DNA from 4 places in the Rhizobium sp. GR12 genome. Region 4 is predicted to be linked to each of the others. Evidence: riboswitches for the same ligand, from Rfam matches in the RefSeq annotation. Region 4 holds a riboswitch; each other region holds the start of a gene.
The links. A riboswitch is a leader RNA that binds a small molecule or an ion and turns the genes downstream of it on or off. The one in region 4 is predicted to bind cobalamin.
Positions count from the first base shown of each region.

Region 1: another riboswitch for cobalamin. It lies ahead of QSK43_RS25905 (CbtB domain-containing protein); the one in region 4 lies ahead of QSK43_RS12930 (DUF1636 family protein).
Region 2: another riboswitch for cobalamin. It lies ahead of nrdH (glutaredoxin-like protein NrdH); the one in region 4 lies ahead of QSK43_RS12930 (DUF1636 family protein).
Region 3: another riboswitch for cobalamin. It lies ahead of QSK43_RS15965 (ABC transporter substrate-binding protein); the one in region 4 lies ahead of QSK43_RS12930 (DUF1636 family protein).

Region 1 is NZ_JASXTH010000023.1:4,120-8,715, reverse strand. Features, by position in the region: gene QSK43_RS25920 (LysE family translocator) at 1-471, shown strand, start outside; gene QSK43_RS25915 (c-type cytochrome) at 677-1,111, shown strand; gene QSK43_RS25910 (c-type cytochrome) at 1,335-2,255, shown strand; cobalamin riboswitch at 2,458-2,698, shown strand; gene QSK43_RS25905 (CbtB domain-containing protein) at 2,867-3,049, shown strand; gene QSK43_RS25900 (CbtA family protein) at 3,060-3,776, shown strand; gene QSK43_RS25895 (hypothetical protein) at 3,781-4,095, shown strand; gene QSK43_RS25890 (type 1 glutamine amidotransferase family protein) at 4,264-4,596, opposite strand, start outside.
Region 2 is NZ_JASXTH010000001.1:591,861-596,456, reverse strand. Features, by position in the region: gene QSK43_RS02905 (ABC transporter permease) at 1-278, shown strand, start outside; gene QSK43_RS02900 (ATP-binding cassette domain-containing protein) at 278-1,060, shown strand; gene QSK43_RS02895 (nucleoside triphosphate hydrolase) at 1,057-1,686, shown strand; cobalamin riboswitch at 1,811-2,034, shown strand; gene nrdH (glutaredoxin-like protein NrdH) at 2,290-2,511, shown strand; gene nrdI (class Ib ribonucleoside-diphosphate reductase assembly flavoprotein NrdI) at 2,524-2,922, shown strand; gene nrdE (class 1b ribonucleoside-diphosphate reductase subunit alpha) at 2,910-4,596, shown strand, end outside.
Region 3 is NZ_JASXTH010000008.1:229,424-234,019, reverse strand. Features, by position in the region: gene argE (acetylornithine deacetylase) at 1-1,027, opposite strand, end outside; cobalamin riboswitch at 1,213-1,447, shown strand; partial or broken gene QSK43_RS15965 (ABC transporter substrate-binding protein) at 1,689-2,642, shown strand; gene QSK43_RS15960 (FecCD family ABC transporter permease) at 2,639-3,667, shown strand; gene QSK43_RS15955 (ABC transporter ATP-binding protein) at 3,664-4,464, shown strand; gene QSK43_RS15950 (pseudoazurin) at 4,461-4,596, shown strand, end outside.
Region 4 is NZ_JASXTH010000006.1:288,179-292,774, reverse strand. Features, by position in the region: gene cbiB (adenosylcobinamide-phosphate synthase CbiB) at 1-112, shown strand, start outside; gene QSK43_RS12940 (cobyric acid synthase) at 99-1,556, opposite strand; gene cobO (cob(I)yrinic acid a,c-diamide adenosyltransferase) at 1,558-2,175, opposite strand; cobalamin riboswitch at 2,314-2,524, shown strand; gene QSK43_RS12930 (DUF1636 family protein) at 2,643-3,068, shown strand; gene cobW (cobalamin biosynthesis protein CobW) at 3,065-4,102, shown strand; gene cobN (cobaltochelatase subunit CobN) at 4,107-4,596, shown strand, end outside.

The DNA.
Region 1 (4,596 bases), on a different contig from region 4:
GCGGTCGGCGTCGGCATGCTTGCCGCTTGGATGCCGTCGCTGTTCCTGCCGCTTCTCGTCGCAGGTGCGGCTTACATGGTCTGGATCGGTATCGGCCTGATGCGCAGCGCGATTGTCGTGAACGGTGATGAGGCGCAAGCGAGCGCCTCGGTCAGAAAGGCCTTCTGGCGGGCGGTGCTGACCTGCCTTTCCAATCCGAAAGCCTATCTGTTCATGATGGCGATCTACCCGCAATTCCTCAAACCCGCTTACGGTCCGATCTGGATGCAGGGGCTGGTGATGGGCGCGATGGTGGCGGTTACGCAGTTTACGGTCTATGGCGCGCTGGCGCTGACGGCCGACAAGAGCCGGGCATGGCTCGTTTCCTCGCCTGCCGCCACGATCTTCATCGGCCGCGCCGCCGGTTTCATGCTGATTGCCGCAGCCCTGCTGACACTCTTTGAAGCCCTGTCCTGGAGCGGCGGGCGATGAAATGGATCAGGTCCCGCCGCTCCAGGTTTCTGTTTCAGCATCGGACGATCCGAAAACCGCGCACACTTTTCGGTCCGATGCCCTAGACTTCTGTTTTCACGAAGGAATTCACCGCAATGTGACTTCTTTTCGCCATGCGGAAAGGGCATCCTCGCGCCGTTGCATCTAGCGTCCGGTGTGCCTGCCGGAATCAAGGAGAGAGTGTATGAAACTGAAAACCATCGCGGCGGCCATGCTTTTCGGCTGTCTTTGCGCCGGAGCGGTCTACGCTGCCGGCGAAGTCGAAAAGCGTGAAGGCATGATGAAGCAGATCGGGGGCTCCATGGGTGCGCTCGCCGCCATCTCCAAGGGTGAAAAGCCTTACGACGCCGATGTCGTCAAGGCTGCCGTCACGACCATCAGCACCAATGCCAAGGCTTTCCCCGACCAGTTCCCGCCCGGCAGCGAGACTGGCAGTGCTGCGGCCCCCGCCATCTGGGAAAATTTCGAGGACTTCAAGGCCAAGGCCGCCAAGCTCGGCACGGATGCGGATACGGTTCTCGCCGGTCTCCCTGCCGATCAGGCCGGTGTCGCCACCGCCATGAAGGCGCTGGGAGCCGATTGCGGCGCCTGCCACCAGACCTATCGTCTAAAGAAATAATGTGTCGGAAGACCGCTTTCGAGCGGTCTTTTCCCGGTCGCGGGTAGGCCGTGAACCGCTCCCGCGTCATCCTCGCCCCTGAGGCGAGGATTCATAAGCCGTCGAATTGTGGATCCTCGGGTCAGGCCCGAGGAAGACGTCCAGCAAGCGGGAGGGCTATCGATAATCTCGACCGCCTTCGGGCGGCCAAACATGCTCGGTCGGGCAAAAGGGGAGAGGGGTCATGTCTTCCATCTGGACGAAGCTTGCGGGCGGGATCGCGGTTGCGGCCATTGCGGGTTACGGAATTTTCGCGTGGGTCACTGCCCCTCAGCGGCTGGCGCCCAGCCATTGGGTCAGCCTTGGCGAGCCGGATCTGGCCAATGGCGAAACGTTGTTCTGGGCGGGCGGCTGCGCAAGCTGCCATGCGGCGCCCGATGCCAAGGGCGATGCGCTTTTGACGCTTTCGGGCGGGCAGGCGCTGAAAAGCCCCTTCGGCACCTTCCATGTACCCAATATTTCCTCCGATCCGCAGCATGGCATCGGCGGCTGGACGCTGGCGGAATTCGGCGATGCCATGACGCGCGGTGTCGGCAGGAACGGCGAACATCTTTATCCCTCCTTTCCCTATGCCTCTTATGCCCGCATGACACAGAAGGATATCAACGACCTCTACGGTTATCTGCGGGTTCTGCCCGCCAGCCCGAACGACGCGCCGGATCATGATCTGCCGTTCCCATTCAATATGCGGATCGCGCTGGGCGGCTGGAAATTCCTCTATTTCGATACGTCCGCGCCGCCCCGCGTCGAGCTTGCGAATGCCAATGCCGAATTGCTGCGCGGCCAATATCTGGTGGAAGGACCGGGCCACTGCGGCGAATGCCACACGCCGCGCAACGCGCTCGGCGGTTTTCTGGAAGGAAAATGGCTGGCCGGCGGCCCCAACCCGGAAGGCGAAGGCCGCATTCCCGATATCACGCCCGGCTCCGAAAGCATCGGAGCATGGGCGGCGGCCGATATTGCCAGCTATCTGGAAACCGGCTTCACCCCGGAATTCGACAGCGTCGGCGGCTCCATGGTCAAGGTGCAGCAGAACATGGCGCATCTGACCGCAGATGACCGGGATGCGATTGCCGCCTATCTGAAGGCCATTCCACCGCGGTAGATTTGGGGTCGAAGACACGACGACCCGTCATGCCGGACTTGATCCGGCATCCAGCCACGGCGCGTCTGCGCCGTGAGAAGAGTCTTTCGCGATCAAGGACTTGATCGCGCTGGACCCCGGATCTAGTCCGGGGTGACGGAGGTGGAGGCGACGGCGCGCAGTTCGAACGAGAGCCCGCCATTGACTCCCGCACCCACCCGTCGGATAACAATCCTGTGATGGTTCCTTCCGGGCGTTCCGGAAGGTGAAAAGGGAACACGATAGGGAGACATCCTCATTCGTGGCTGCCCCCGCAACTGTGAGCGGAGAGCCTGAAACGAAATGCCACTGGTAAGCCATCTCGCCGGAAACCGAGGTTTCCGATTGGGGCGAGGGTGATGCCGGGAAGGTGTTTCAGGTTTTGACCCGTAAGCCAGGAGACCTGCCATCACGGAAATGTCCATGCCGGCGGGGTGTCCGGAAGAGCGGAATTTCAGGGTGACCAGGCACAAGCTGCCTCCCTGTGTCAGTCTCGTTATCCCCGTGGTGAAGTGTATCGCATGCGGCTGCGCGGCTTTTTCGCCGTTCTGCCGCATCTAAAGGCGCGGGGTCGCGCCGCAGGAGGGGTCACCATGTCCATCAACCAGAATACGGCGAATGCCGCCGTTTCAGCAAAAACGGGCAGCTTCGCGCAATCGCTGACGGCGATCGTGCTTGGCCTGTTCGTCGTCGGTTTTGTCGGCTTTTCGCATGTGGAAGCCGTTCACAATGCCGCGCATGACACACGTCATGCCAATGCTTTCCCTTGCCATTGAGGGGTGAAGCATGTCGTTTTTTCGTAATATCGTTTTCACCGCCATTCTCGTCGGCATCGTTGGCGGTTTCGCCGTCTCCGCCATGCAGGCTTTCGGCACCACGCCGCTGATCCTGAAGGCGGAAACCTATGAAAATGCCGGCGGCGAAGCGCCCCACAGCCATGATGCTCCGGCCACGACCGGCGCTGCGGTTCCCGCGCACGAACATAATGAGGAAGCCTGGTCCCCGGCCGATGGCTTCGAGCGCACCGCCTATACGTTGGCCGCCAATATCCTGACCGCCATCGGTTATGCGCTGGTGCTGACGGGCCTCATCTCGCTGCGCGGCACCAATGCCGGCTGGCGCGAAGGTCTTTTGTGGGGTGTCGCCGGTTTTGCCGCCGTCATGCTCGCACCGATGATCGGCCTGCCGCCGGAATTGCCGGGCAGCCCGGCCGCAGCGCTTGAGGCGCGGCAGATCTGGTGGCTCTCGACGGTTGCCGCAACCGCGGGCGGCATCGCGCTGATCTCGTTCCGACGCGAACCCTGGGCAATCGTGCTGGCGCTGGTGCTGATCGTTGCTCCACATGTGGTGGGTGCGCCGCTGCCGCCGGAAGGCGAACATGCGCTGGCACCGCTGCCGCTGGAGCGCCAGTTCATCGTTGCCGCCACCGTGACCAGCTTTGTTTTCTGGGCTCTGCTCGGAACACTGAGCGCATTTTTCCTGAAACGCTTCCAGTCGGCTTGAGACTATGCAGGACGCAGCCGAATGGAGTGACGAACTCGATGCGCTGCGTTTTGCCGTTCCCGGTCACGGCGCTTTCTGCGCCGTGCACCGCCTTGCCTTCAAGGCAGTCCTCGGCGCCAGCCCCGAACGGGAAACGGCGCTTGCTTTTTTCCACGATCATGAGGCCGCTTTTACGGCCGCAGCGCTTGCCAAGATAAAACGCGCGGGCCTGCCCGCCGGTCGCAGCCTGCATTTGAACAGCCGCGATATCCGCCGGGCGATTGCGGGCGAGGGCGGTGAGGCCGCCGCCCGTGTCTGCCGTGTGCTTGATAGAGGGTAATACCTGGTGAACTTTCTTCCGTCATGCCGGCCTTGGGCCGGTATCCAGCCGAAGCGCGTCTGCGCGGCGAAAAGAGTCTTCTCAGCCCAAAGACTTGGGCTGGCTGGATACCGGCTCAAGGCCGGCATGACGGAGGGAAGGTCCGCAAACCATCCAGCCCATTGCGCCTCACCGATGTTCCGCCGCAAAAGTTCCAAGTTCCGCCTCGGCTTCCGGACCAAAGAGGCCGAGGTTTTTCAGAATTTCCACAGCGAAACTGACCGGCGCACTGCCGGCCGCCGTGACGATGCCGCCATCGCTGACCGCCTTTGGCTGATCGCGATAAAGCCCTTCACCGCGATAGGCCGGATAGGCCTTGTGTGACGCAAGCGAATTGCCGGTATGCGCCACATCGTTGAGGACGCCCGTGCCCGCAAGCGCGCTTGCTGCCGCGCAGATGCCGGCAACCAGCCGATCCCTGTCGCGAAACCGATGCACCAGACCGTCAAGATCGACAGCCGT
Region 2 (4,596 bases), on a different contig from region 4:
CCGGCTGGGCCCTCATCGGCCGCATTGGCTCGGTATCACCGACTGCCGGCCAATTTGCCAATATCGAATCCATCACCGCAGTGGTCATCGGCGGCCTGTCGCTGTTCGGTGGACGCGGTTCCATCATGGGCATGATCTTCGGCGCCCTGATCGTTGGTGTCTTTTCGCTGGGCCTCAGGCTTATCGGGACAGACCCGCAATGGACCTATCTGTTGATCGGCGTCCTTATCATCTTGGCTGTCGCAATCGACCAGTGGATCAGAAAGGTAGCAGGCTGATGACAAAAGAACCTATCCTCACAGCACGCAATCTCGTCAAACGCTACGGTCGCGTGACTGCACTCGACAATACCGACTTCGACCTTTATCCGGGCGAAATCCTCGCCGTCATCGGTGATAACGGTGCTGGAAAATCCACTCTCATCAAGGCGATTTCCGGTGCGGTGACACCCGATGAGGGCGAGATCAGGCTGGAGGGCCAGACCGTGCAGTTCCGCTCGCCCATCGAGGCGCGCAAGGCGGGCATCGAGACTGTCTATCAGAATCTCGCGCTGTCTCCCGCATTGTCCATAGCCGACAATATGTTTCTCGGCCGTGAAATCCGCAAACCCGGCATTCAGGGCAGCCTGTTCCGGGCGCTGGACCGCCCGGCCATGGAAAAATTCGCCCGCGAGAAGCTGTCGGAACTCGGCCTGATGACGATCCAGAACATCAATCAGGCGGTGGAAACTCTCTCCGGCGGTCAGCGCCAGGGTGTCGCGGTGGCGCGTGCGGCTGCTTTCGGTTCCAAGGTCGTCATTCTTGACGAGCCGACGGCGGCACTCGGCGTCAAGGAAAGCCGCCGCGTTCTCGAGCTTATTCTGGATGTGCGCTCGCGCGGTCTGCCGATCGTTCTGATCTCGCATAACATGCCGCATGTTTTCGAGGTTGCGGACCGCATCCATATCCACCGGCTGGGCAAGCGTCTTTGCGTCATCAATCCGAAGGACTACACCATGTCCGACGCCGTCGCCTTTATGACCGGCGCCAAGGAAGCGCCAAAGGAAACGCTCGCCGCATGACGCTGAAGCTTGAAACGATCGCCGAAGATGTTCTTCGGCGGGCGCAGGATAAATCCCGTTTCATCATTGCCATTGCCGGTCCCCCTGGGGCCGGCAAATCCACACTGGCGGATGCCCTGTGCGATGCCCTCGTGACGCGGGGCGAGGCGGCAGCTATCCTGCCAATGGACGGCTTCCATATGGACAATGGCATTCTCGAGGAGCGGGGGCTTTTGCCGCGAAAGGGCGCGCCCGAAACCTTCGACGTGCGCGGTTTCCTCGATATCGTCTCCGCCGTCCGTGAGGGCGGGCAGGAGGTTCTCGTCCCGGTTTTCGACCGCTCCCGCGAAATAGCCATTGCCTCTGCCCGCGCCATCGCGCCGGAGACACGCTTCATTCTTGCCGAAGGCAACTATCTGCTGCTGAACGAGGCGCCGTGGACAAAGCTCTCCGCCAGCTTTGATCTCACCATTCTCGTGGGTCCATCCGTCGCGGTGCTCGAGGAACGCCTGTTGAAAAGATGGCAGGGCTATGGTCTCGATACGACTGAGATCCATGCCAAACTTTTCGAAAACGATCTTCCCAATGGAAAACGGGTGATCGAGAACTCCCGGCCCGCCGATATTCACATCGATATCTGGGAATAAGCCAACCTTCCGCAGCGGCGGCCAGCATTTTCCGTTAAGCCTTTGTTGACCATGTGTTGAATCTTTTTGATCCACAGGTAGGGCTTTCGTATGTCTATTTATTGACGAAAAAAAATCCTCATATACTATATGTGGTGTTCAAGGTTCTTCCGATTCGCAAGAGTTGGGAGCTAAGATGGGAATTCGGTGCGCAACGCCATCATGGCGGAGTAATGCCGAGACTGCCCCCGCAACTGTAAGCGGTGAGCATCGTTCCAATTTGGGTCACTGGAGCCGAAAGCTGCGGGAAGGCCGGAATAGATGTTGTGACCCGCAAGTCAGGAGACCTGCCTTGAGCGAAAACGTCCACGGGCGGGGTGTCCGGAAGGAAGGTGTATGACGCAAATGAATTGCGTGCGCCCTTTTCTGCCCCTCCAGAACAAGCTTCGGGGTGAAGTCATGCCAGTGCATTTTTTGAGTTCCTGCGCTCGTCGGCGTAGAGAGTGAGCCTATGCGGCTGGAGCCGCACGCCTTTTCTGAATGACAGAACACCATCGCCACCCGATTGCGATTGCAATCGGCAATGTGAAGCCGTGTCCGAAATCGGCTTCGAAAGAGGAAACAATGACCATTACCGTTTACAGCAAACCCGCCTGCGTCCAGTGCACCGCAACCTACCGCGCGCTCGACCGTATCGGTGTCAGCTACGAGATCATCGATATCTCCGAAGATGCGGACGCGCTCGATCACGTTCGAGGCCTTGGTTACATGCAGGTTCCCGTGGTCGTTGCCGGCGAACGCCATTGGGCGGGTTTCCGGCCGGACATGATCGGCTCGATCAGCTGAGGAGGCAGCGCTATGGGGCTGATCGTCTATTATTCCAGCCGGTCTGAAAACACTCATCGCTTCCTTCAGAAACTGGGGCAGCGATTGCTTCGCCTGCCGCTCGGCACGGGGGAAGACATCCCTCATGTGTCGGAGCCCTATGTGCTCGTCACCCCCACCTATGGCGGGGGCGGCACAAAAGGTGCGGTACCGAAGCCGGTCATCCGGTTTTTGAACGAGCCCTCGAACCGAAATCTCATTCGCGGCGTCATCGCGGCGGGAAATACGAATTTTGGCGCAGCTTTCGCATCTGCCGGAGATATCGTGTCGCGTAAATGCGCGGTGCCGTTTCTCTATCGCTTCGAGCTTCTCGGCACGGAGGAAGATGTCGCCAACGTCAACCATGGATTGGAACGATTTTGGACACGCTGACCTCGAATGCCGCGCGCAACAAGGATGTCAAACAGCAGGCATCCGTCCCCCAGAAATCCCTGGACGTGGGCATGGACTATCACGCGCTGAACGCGATGCTGAACCTCTATGACGCTGAGGGGAAAATCCAGCTCGACAAGGACCGCCTTGCGGCGCGGCAATATTTCCTCCAGCACGTCAACCAGAATACCGTCTTTTTCCATAACCTTCGGGAAAAGCTCGATTATCTGGTGACCGAGGGATATTATGAGCGCGACGTTCTGGATCAGTATTCCTTTAATTTCGTCCGCGACCTTTACGACGAGGCCTATGCCAGAAAGTTTCGCTTTCCGACCTTTCTCGGCGCCTTCAAATATTACACCTCCTATACGCTGAAGACGTTCGACGGAAAGCGCTATCTGGAGCGTTACGAGGACCGCGTCTGCATGGTGGCGCTGGCTCTGGCGCGTGGCGATGAGCAGCTTGCCCGCGATCTGGTTGATGAGATCATCTCCGGCCGCTTCCAGCCGGCGACCCCGACCTTTCTCAACGCCGGTAAAAAGAGCCGCGGTGAACTGGTCTCGTGTTTTCTGTTGCGTGTGGAAGACAATATGGAAAGCATCGGCCGGTCCATCAATTCGGCCTTGCAGCTTTCCAAGCGTGGCGGTGGCGTGGCGCTGTCGCTGACTAATATTCGCGAAGCCGGAGCCCCGATCAAGCATATCGAAAACCAGTCTTCCGGCGTCATCCCTGTCATGAAGTTGCTGGAAGACAGCTTTTCCTACGCCAACCAGTTGGGCGCGCGCCAAGGTGCCGGCGCGGTCTATCTGCATGCCCACCATCCGGATATCATGCGTTTCCTTGATACGAAGCGGGAAAACGCCGATGAAAAAATCCGCATCAAGACCCTGTCGCTTGGCGTGGTGATCCCTGACATCACCTTCGAACTCGCCAGGAACAACGAGGATATGTACCTGTTTTCACCCTATGATGTGGAGCGGGTCTATGGCGTGCCGCTTACCGAGATTTCGGTCAGCGAAAAATATCAGGAAATGGTCGCCGACAGCCGCATTCGCAAGAAGAAGATGAAGGCGCGCGAGTTCTTTCAGGTGATCGCCGAAATCCAGTTCGAAAGCGGTTATCCCTACATCATGTTCGAAGATACGGTGAACCGCGCCAATCCGATCGCCGGCCGTATCAGCATGAGCAATCTCTGCTCGGAAATCCTGCAGGTCAGCGAGGCGAGCGAGTTCAATGCCGATCTCTCCTACAGCCATATGGGCAAGGATATTTCCTGCAATCTCGGTTCGCTCAATATAGCCGCAGCGATGGATTCGGCCGATTTCGGCAAGACGATCGAAACCTCCATCCGGGCGCTGACGGCGGTTTCGGATATGAGCCACATCTCCTCGGTTCCGTCAGTCGAAAAGGGCAATGACGCCAGCCACGCCATCGGCCTTGGCCAGATGAACCTGCACGGCTATCTGGCGCGCGAGCGGATCTTCTACGGTTCCGAAGAAGGCATCGATTTCACCAATATCTATTTCTATACGGTGACCTATCATGCCATCCGCGCCAGCAACCGCCTTGCCGCAGAGAGGGGCCAGAGCTTCAAGGGCTTTGAAAACTCCAAATACGCCTCGGGCGAATATTTCGACAAATATACCGACCGCGAATGGCTACCCGCGACAGAGA
Region 3 (4,596 bases), on a different contig from region 4:
TATCCCCCGGCCCGCAGATGATGGCATCGATGCCCGCAGCCTGAAAAAGCCCCGCTTCCGTGCCGTAGCTGACGGCCGCCAGACACGCCGTGCCGGTCAGTTCCTCCAGAAGCAGAACGAGTGGAGTGTCGGCTGGCAAGGAAAGCGCCGGATAATCGCTCATCGGCGTCCATTGGATATCGACGCCCTTTGCGGCAAGCGCCTCGACGCTGTCGCGAACCGGCTGGAGCAGGGCGAGCGGCGATACGCCGGAAATCGCCCGCGCTTCCAGCTCGATAGCGGAGAAATCGGGGATGATATTGATCGCCTGACCACCCTTGACGGTGCCGATCTGCAGCGAGGAATAGGGCGGCTCGAAAGTGGCTTCGAACGGTCCCCGCATCAGCACATCCGCCGTCTCGACGGCCTTTGCCATGATGCCGGTCATCAGGTGGATGGCGTTCACCCCCTGGTCCGGGCGCGACGAATGGCCGGAGCGACCACGGATGGCGATGCGCGCGGCGGCCTTGCCCTTATGCGCCCGAACGGCCCGCATATTGCTCGGCTCACCGATGATCGCGCCCGCCGGCGGAGCGCACAGCTCCGGCAAGCGGGCGATCAGATGCGGCACGCCACGGCAGCCCGCCTCTTCGTCATAGGAAAAGGCGATATGCACGGGCCGTTTCAGCGCCAGGTGCGAAAATGCCGGTGCGGCGGCCAGAACAGTCGCCAGAAAGCCTTTCATATCGGTGGTTCCGCGCCCATAGAGACGGTCGTTTTCGGGCCGCAGCGAGAAGGGGTCGAAGGACCATTCCGGTTCTCCTGCGGGCACCACATCCATATGGCCGGACAGAATATAGCCGGCACGATCTGCCGGCCCGAAGGTTGCGAACAGATTGGCGCGATCACCTTCCGGCCCGGGAAGCAGGGAGACTTTGGCGCCGTGGCTATCCAGATAATCGGCGATCCATCCGGCAATGTCGCCATTGGCGGTTCCGACGACCGACGGGAAACCGACGAGACGCTCAAGGATTTCGATTGCGTTCATGGCCGTCTCCGCTGACCGGATTGTCATCGCGCAAGCTTAGAGTGGCCTGCGGCGTTTATCTGCTGAAATGCGGAGGATTTCGGTAGATTGTTGTGACCTTCCAGTGCTTTCAGAAAATTCGTGCTGGTGTGACCGGCGACCTTCCTCAAAGTCGAATATCGCAATTGACGCCCCGCCACTTGCCCCTTATGTCAGAACGTGACGGTTCCTGAAGCCGAAAGGCAAAGGGATTAATAGGGAACATGGTGCGGGTGATTTTAATCGCCCAATGCCGTGGCTGCCCCCGCAACTGTAAGCGGATTGCCGTTCATCCTCGTGACGCCGCAAAGCGTCATGCCACTGTGTCCTTCGGGATGCGGGAAGGCAGATGAACGGCGCATATTCGTGAGCCAGGAGACCTGCCGTCATAATATGAACCATCGTTACGGGCGGGGATGCCCGGAAGAGGAGCTGATTATGACCTTTCCGTCTGCGGAAACGTATTCCGTGTCCCGTTCTCCATCTCCACACATGCCGCCGCTTTGTCGCCACGCGTTTTGACGCGCCTCTGCGGATCACGCCACGTATTCTGACTGGAGAACATATGTTCCATTTCAAACACCTGCCGGTTTCCGTCGGTCTTCTGGCCGTTGCACTCTCGGCCCTGCCTGCCGGAGCCGCTCATGCTGCCGAAACCGTTTATCCGCTGACGATCAAAAGCTGCGGCCACGAGATCACCTTCAAGCAGGCGCCCGCCCGCACCGTTTCCGTCGGCCAGAGCACGACCGAGGTTCTTTATCTGCTCGGCGTCGCCGACAAGGTGGTGGGCACGGCGCTGTGGATCGGCCCGGTTCTGAAGGGTTACGAGGACGCCAACGCCAAGGTGGAGCGGCTGGCCGACAATGATCCGAGCTTCGAGGCGGTGGTCGGCAAGAGGCCGGACCTCGTGACGACGCAGTTCCAGTGGCAGATCGGCCCCGAAGGCGTTGTCGGAACGCCGGCGCAATTCGCCGAACTCGGTATTCCCGTCTATACGTCGCCTGCCGATTGCATGGGCAAGGACAATTCCGGTGGGGGTGACGGCGTGCGCAAATCCGTCTTCACAATGGATCTGATCTACCAGGAAATCCGCGACCTCGCCCAGATATTCAACGTTCAGGATCGCGGCGAGGAAGTCGTCGCCGACCTGAAGAAACGCGAGGAAGCCGCCCGCGCCAAGATCGCCTCGGCGAATGGCAAGCTTTCGGCCGTCTTCTGGTTCTCCAGCGCTGAACTCGATATCGATCCTTACGTGGCGGGGCGCAATGGCGCGCCCGGCTACATCATGTCCGCGCTCGGGTTGAAGAATGTCATCGAAAGCGATGAGGAATGGCCGACCGTCGGCTGGGAAACCATCGCCAAGGCCAATCCATCGGTGATCGTTGCCGGCAAGATGGACCGTCGCCGTTTCCCCGCCGATGATGTTGCCGTCAAGCTTAAGTTTCTCGCCACCGATCCGGTTGCCAGCATCATGCCCGCCGTCAAGGAGGCTCATGTCTTCGAAATGGACGCACAGGCGATGAACCCGACGATCCGCACGATCGAAGGCATTGAGACGCTGGCCGAGGCGATTTCCACCGCCGGCTTCGCCAAGTGAACGGTTTTTCCGTCCATCTCGGTCGGGCGGGTCTGGCTTTTGCCGCACTCGCCCTGCTGCTCGTCGCGCTGATGGCCGGTGCGGCCATCGGCGAGACCGCCATTCCTTTCGATGTGGTGGCAAAAACCATCGCCAATCGTGTGTTTCATGCGGGTTATCCGCTGGAGCCGCTCGATGAGGGCATCGTCTGGAGTTACCGCCTCAGCCGCGCCGTTGTCGCCGCCTGCTGCGGCGCATCGCTGGCGCTGGCCGGTGCTGTGCTGCAATCGCTTTTGCGCAATCCACTCGCCGATCCCTATATTCTCGGCATTTCCGCAGGCGCCTCCACCGGCGCAGTCGCCGTGGCGCTTCTGGGCTTCGGCGCAGGGTTTCTGACGATGCCGGCGGGCGCCCTGATCGGGGCTTTCGTTGCGTTTTCGCTGGTCAGCCTTCTGGCGGTGCGGGCAGGGCACGGCAACAGCGCCATCATTCTGGCGGGGGTGGCTGGTTCGCAGCTGTTCAACGCCATGACGTCGTTCGTCGTTACCAAATCCGCCAATGCCGAACAGGCGCGGGGCATCATGTTCTGGCTTCTGGGCAATCTTTCGGGCGTGCGCTGGCCGGATGTCTGGCTGGCCCTGCCGGTCAGTCTTGCAGGGCTTGCGGTGTGTCTCTGGTATGCCCGTGCGCTCGATGCCTTCGCTTTTGGCGGGCAGGCGGCGGCGTCGCTCGGCATCCCGGTGCGCTGGGTCTATGCGGTGCTGATCTCGGTTTCGGCGATCATGACGGCGGTCATGGTGTCGCTGGTCGGCTCCATCGGCTTCGTTGGCCTCGTCATTCCGCATGCGGCGCGCATCTTCGTTGGCGTTCGCCACGGCATGCTGCTGCCGGTGACGGCCCTCACAGGTGCGGTTTTCATGATCGTGGCGGATATTTTGTCGCGCATCGTCATTCCGGGCCAGGTTTTGCCGATCGGTGTCATCACCGCTTTGGTCGGCGCGCCCGCCTTCGCCTTCATTCTCGGGCAGAAAAGAGGCCGGTCATGAGATTGTCCGCCCATGATCTGCATTTCCATGCCGGCACTCTCGACATCGTGCGCGGGGTTTCGCTGGAGGTCGCCTCCGGTGAATTTCTCGGCATCATCGGGCCGAACGGTTCCGGCAAAAGCACGCTGCTTTCCATGCTGGCCGGCATTCGCAAGCCGCGCCGGGGTCATGTCACGCTTGGTGAGGAGCCGCTTGTCTCATTCGGGCGGCGGGAACTTGCCCGCAGGCTCGCCTTCGTGGAGCAGCAGGCTGAAACCACTGAGCGCATCACCGCCCGGCAGGCCGTGGAACTCGGGCGCACGCCCTATCTCGGCCCGCTGTCCGCCTGGTCGCCAAAAGACGATGCCATCGTCGATGCCGCGCTCGAAAATGTTGACATGGCGGACAAGGCGGATCGCAACTGGCACCACCTTTCAGGCGGCGAACGCCAACGCCTGCACATTGCCCGGGCGCTGGCGCAGCAGCCGCACATCCTGCTGCTGGACGAGCCGACCAACCACCTCGATATCGGCCATCAGATCGGCCTGCTCGATCTGGTGCGCCGGCAGGGCTTGACCGTTGTGGCGGCGCTGCACGATCTCAATCATGCCGCCATGTTCTGCGACCGGGTTGTCATCATCCATCGGGGCGAATTGATCGCAGTCGGCCCACCGCGCGAGGTTTTGACCTCTGCGACGATAGCCGCCGTTTTCGGCGTGCAATCCGTCGTCACCACGGACGAGGGCGGCTTTTCCCATATTCGTTTTCTGCCTGCCCACGGGACGGTCGACCACGCAAAGAAAGCGCTGGCACGATGATCACATTGAATATGCTTGAAAATCTTCGCTTTGGCGACCTTCCGGATGCAAAATCGTTTTACGCTTTTGTCGGAATCGCCCTCGCGACGGCTGCGGGTTTTCCCTTTCACGCGATGGCCGAAACCTTCGAAG
Region 4 (4,596 bases):
AAGATCGGCGTTGATTGCCGGAGATATTCGCACGGCGCTCCGGCTGGCGCGGATTGCGGACCTGTTGTTGATCGGCCTGTTCGGGTTGCTGGCGATGCTTATCGCGCTATAGAAAGCAGCCTGTCGAGGTCGAGATGGTTCTCCATATGCGCTGCGAGGCGGTCAAGAACGGCGTCCACCTGGGCATCGTAGTTCAGTTCCGTGCCTTGCCCGCCAAGCCGCTCCAACCATGCACTGCGCTGGCGGTCATCCGCGAAAAGACCGTGGATATAGGTGCCGAAGATGCGGCCATCAGGCGAGATAGTTCCGTCTGCGTGTCCGTCGATGGTCGAAAAAGGAATGCCGTCCACCGTGCTTTTGGTTTCTCCGACATGCATTTCATAGCCGGATAAAGGAATTCCGTCGAAACTTCTACCCTGCACGGAAACAAGCCTCTTATCGCCGGTCAAAACCGTCGTCACATCCAGCAGGCCAAGCCCATCGACCGTCGCTGGCGGCCCTTCGATGCCGTCAGGATCGGCAACGGTTTTCCCCAGCATCTGGTATCCACCGCAGAGGCCGAGAACGTAGCCGCCGCGTCTCACATGCGCCTTGATATCGATGTCGAGACCGGCATTTTTCAGCACGGCGAGATCGGCGATGGTGGATTTCGAACCGCAAAGTAGAACCAGTCTGCAATCGGCGGGAATGGTCTCGCCCGGCCGCACGCGGATCAGCTCCACATCCGGCTCCATGTCGAGGGGATCGAGATCGTCGAAATTGGAAATATGCGGCAGGATCGGCACGGCAATGCGGATCTTCGCGCCAGACTTTTGTTGTGCCGGGCCGGAAAGCCCGAGAGCATCCTCTGCCGGCAGTTTCGCGGCATCGGAAAAATGCGGCAGAAGCCCGATGGAGGCCCAGCCCGTCTTTTCCGCAATCATCCGCATGCCCTCCGAAAACAGCGCAGGATCGCCGCGAAAGCGGTTGACGATGAAACCTTCTATCATCGCGGCATCGTCGGGATCGAGCACGGTCTTGGTGCCGACGAGGCTGGCGATGACGCCGCCACGGTCGATGTCGCCGATCAGGATTACGGGCGCGCCGGCTGCGCGGGCGAAACCCATATTGGCGATGTCGTTGGCGCGCAGGTTGATTTCGGAAGCACTGCCCGCCCCTTCCACCAACACCAGATCGGCCTGTTTTTTCAGGTATTCGAAGCTTTCCAGCACGCGCGGCATCAGTCCGGCCTTCATGTGCTGGTAATCGGCAGCTTTCGCGTTGCAGAGAATTTTCCCCTGAACCACCACCTGAGCGCCGGTTTCGCTCTGCGGCTTCAGGAGCACAGGGTTCATATGAACCGAGAGCGGCACGCCCGCTGCCCGCGCCTGTAGCGCCTGCGCCCGGCCAATCTCGCCGCCATCGGCGGTGACGGCTGCATTGTTCGACATGTTCTGCGGCTTGAACGGCATGACGGACAGGCCACGCCTGACGAAAGCGCGGGCGAGGCCGGCCACCATCAGCGATTTGCCGACATCCGAGCCGGTCCCCTGAAACATCAGCACGCGTGCAGTCATGTCAGAATTCTATCCCCGCCTGCGCTTTCACGCCCGCCTTGAAGTGATGTTTGACGAGGGTCATTTCGGTCACCATGTCGGCAGCGTCGATCATCGGTTGCTTGGCGTTGCGGCCGGTGACGATGACATGCAGATCGGGCCGACGGCTGGAGAGCGTTTCGACGACCTCTTCCAGTGGCAGGTAATCGTAGCGCAGCGCGATGTTCAATTCATCGAGGATCAACAGGCCGATCGTCTCGTCGGCCATCAGGGTTTTGGCTTCTTCCCAGGCCTTTGCGGCTGCCGCGACATCGCGTGTCAGATCCTGCGTGTCCCAGGTGAAACCCTCACCCATGGTACGCCATTCCACCTTGTCGCCAAACAGGGTCAGAGCCTGTTGTTCGCCGGTCGACCATGCGCCCTTGATGAATTGCACCACGCCGACCCGCCGCCCGGTGCCGAGCATGCGCAAAGCGAGGCCGAAAGCGGCCGTGGATTTGCCTTTGCCGGGGCCGGTATTGATCATCAGCAGACCTTTTTCGATGGTCTTTTCCGCAACTTCGGCATCCTGGGCCGTCTTGCGATTGACCATTTTCTGCCGGTGGCGTTCGGCTTCGCTCTCGCTGATATCGCGTGTCATCGCGTTTTCCTTCTCGTCCAGCGGCATGGGGACCGGATGCCCCGCCATTCGGAGCGGCGACTATACCCAATTTGCCGAACCCGGCAATGCGCAAGCCGGAGGGCCGCAGCATTGACCCCCACGCCCGTTCAGCCTAAGGGTAGAAGGACTGACGGTCTTTTCCCGGCAACGGGAAAAGCTAAGAGGGAACACGGTTCCGCCCGATACCGGGTCATTCCGTGGCTGCCCCCGCAACTGTAAGCGGTATGCCCGCACTGTGAGCCACTGGATCAACAGAAAGATCCGGGAAGGTGGTGCAGGGTGTTTTAAAGCCGCAAGCCAGGAGACCTGCCGTTTCAGGAAAAAACGTCTGCCGGGCGGGGTGCTCCGGTCAGTCGGTCGAATTGACTGATGGCTACGCCTTTCAGCGTGCCGTTTTCGACATCCGCACCCCGATGAGTTTTTAAAGGCGCGGAAAGCGAAACGGTTTGGATATTACAGCGGCATCTTCTTTTCCGAACGGCAAGGCGGAGGGCGAAACGGCTCTCGGCGTGGTGGTTTTTATCTGCCGAAGCTGTCGCGACGACACCGATCCCGATGCGGACCCGCGCCCTGGCTCCATCCTTGCCGAAGCCGCCATTGTGAAGGCGCAACAATCCGGCATCGATGTTCGCTCCGTCAATTGCCTTGCCAATTGCAAACGCGGCCTCAGCGCCGTGTTGCGCGGTGCCGACGGCTGGTCCTACATCTTTGGCGGGCTGACGCCCGGCGATGCGGAAGACCTGCTGACCGGCGCGCGAATGCTGGCCGCTTCCCCCGATGGACTGATGCCCTGGCGCGGCCGCCCCGACACATTGAAGCGCGGCATGGTGGCGCGCATTCCCCCATTCGATTTTACCGAGGAGAGATCATGAGCACCGTTCTGGACCGCGTTCCCTGCACCATCGTCACCGGCTTTCTGGGGGCTGGAAAAACCACGCTGCTGCGCGGCCTTCTCGAAAAGCTTGATGGTAAGCGGCTGGCCATCATCGTCAACGAATTCGGCGATATCGGCATCGATGGCGACATCCTCAAGGGCTGCGGCATCGAAAGCTGCCCGGAGGAAAATATCGTCGAACTGGCCAATGGCTGCATCTGCTGCACGGTGGCCGATGATTTCCAGCCCGCGATCGAACAGATCCTCAGCCGCCAGCCGAGGGTGGAGCATATCCTCATCGAGACCTCCGGCCTCGCGCTGCCGAAGCCGCTGGTGCAGGCCTTCCAGTGGCCCGCAATCAAGAGCCGCGTGACGGTAGACGCCGTTGTGGCCGTTGTGGATGGCGCTGCCCTTGCCGAGGGTCAGGTGGCGCATGACATGGAAGCACTCGCCGCCCAGCGCGCAAACGATGAAGCGCTCGATCACGACGATCCGGTCGAGGAGGTTTTCGAAGACCAGATCGCCTGCGCCGACCTCATCGTCCTGACCAAGGCCGATCTTCTGGACAGCGCCGGTCTGGAAAAGGCGAAGGCTCATATTCTCGAGCATCTGCCAAGGGCGGCAAAGATCGTCGTCGCCTCGAACGGCGCAATCGACCCCGCCGTACTGATCGGCCTCGGCCTTGCGGTGGAAGAGGATATCGAAAACCGCCGCACCCACCATGATGGCGAGCTTGACCACGAACACGACGATTTCGACAGCTTCGTTATCGATCTGCCGGCTGTGGCCGATCCGGAAGCGTTGGCGGCCCGCATTGCCGAGACGGCGGCTGCGGAAAACGTGCTTCGCATCAAGGGTTTCGTTGAGGTCTCCACTAAACCGATGCGTTTGCAGGTGCAGGCTGTTGGCAGCCGGGTCAACCATTATTACGACCGTCCGTGGGCGGTTGGCGAAGAGCGCCGCAGCCGTCTCGTCGTTATCGGCGAAAAGGGCCTCAATCGCGAAAAGATCGAACAGATGCTGGCCGCCTGACAAGATGCACATCCTCGCCACCACATCCTCGTCTCTGGACGATCTGATCGAGCCGGTTGATCTCAACCAGCCCCGATCGGATGTGGTGATGCTGTCTTTTTCGGCGAGCGATATTGCAGGGCTGGAACTGGTTTGGCGGCAGGCGGGAGGTGCGCTTCCCACCCTGTCCGCCGCTAATCTGTCCGAGCTTCGGCACCCCATGTCGGTCGATCTGTGGATCGAAAAAACGGCGGAACATGCCCGCGTCATCCTTATCCGGATTCTTGGTGGAGCGGAGCGCTGGCGTTACGGCGTCGACCAGCTTTCGATTCTGGCGCGCAGGCGCGGTATCAGGCTTCTGCTTTTGCCGGGTGAGTGCAGTGAGAGGGACGAAAAGCTCGAAGCGGCCTCGACCGTCGATCGGCAAATTTTGGCCTCGGCCCTCTCTTTCTTCCGCGAGGGCGGACGGAAGAATATGGACCGACTTGCCGTTGGTCTTGCGGCACTTTCAAGTG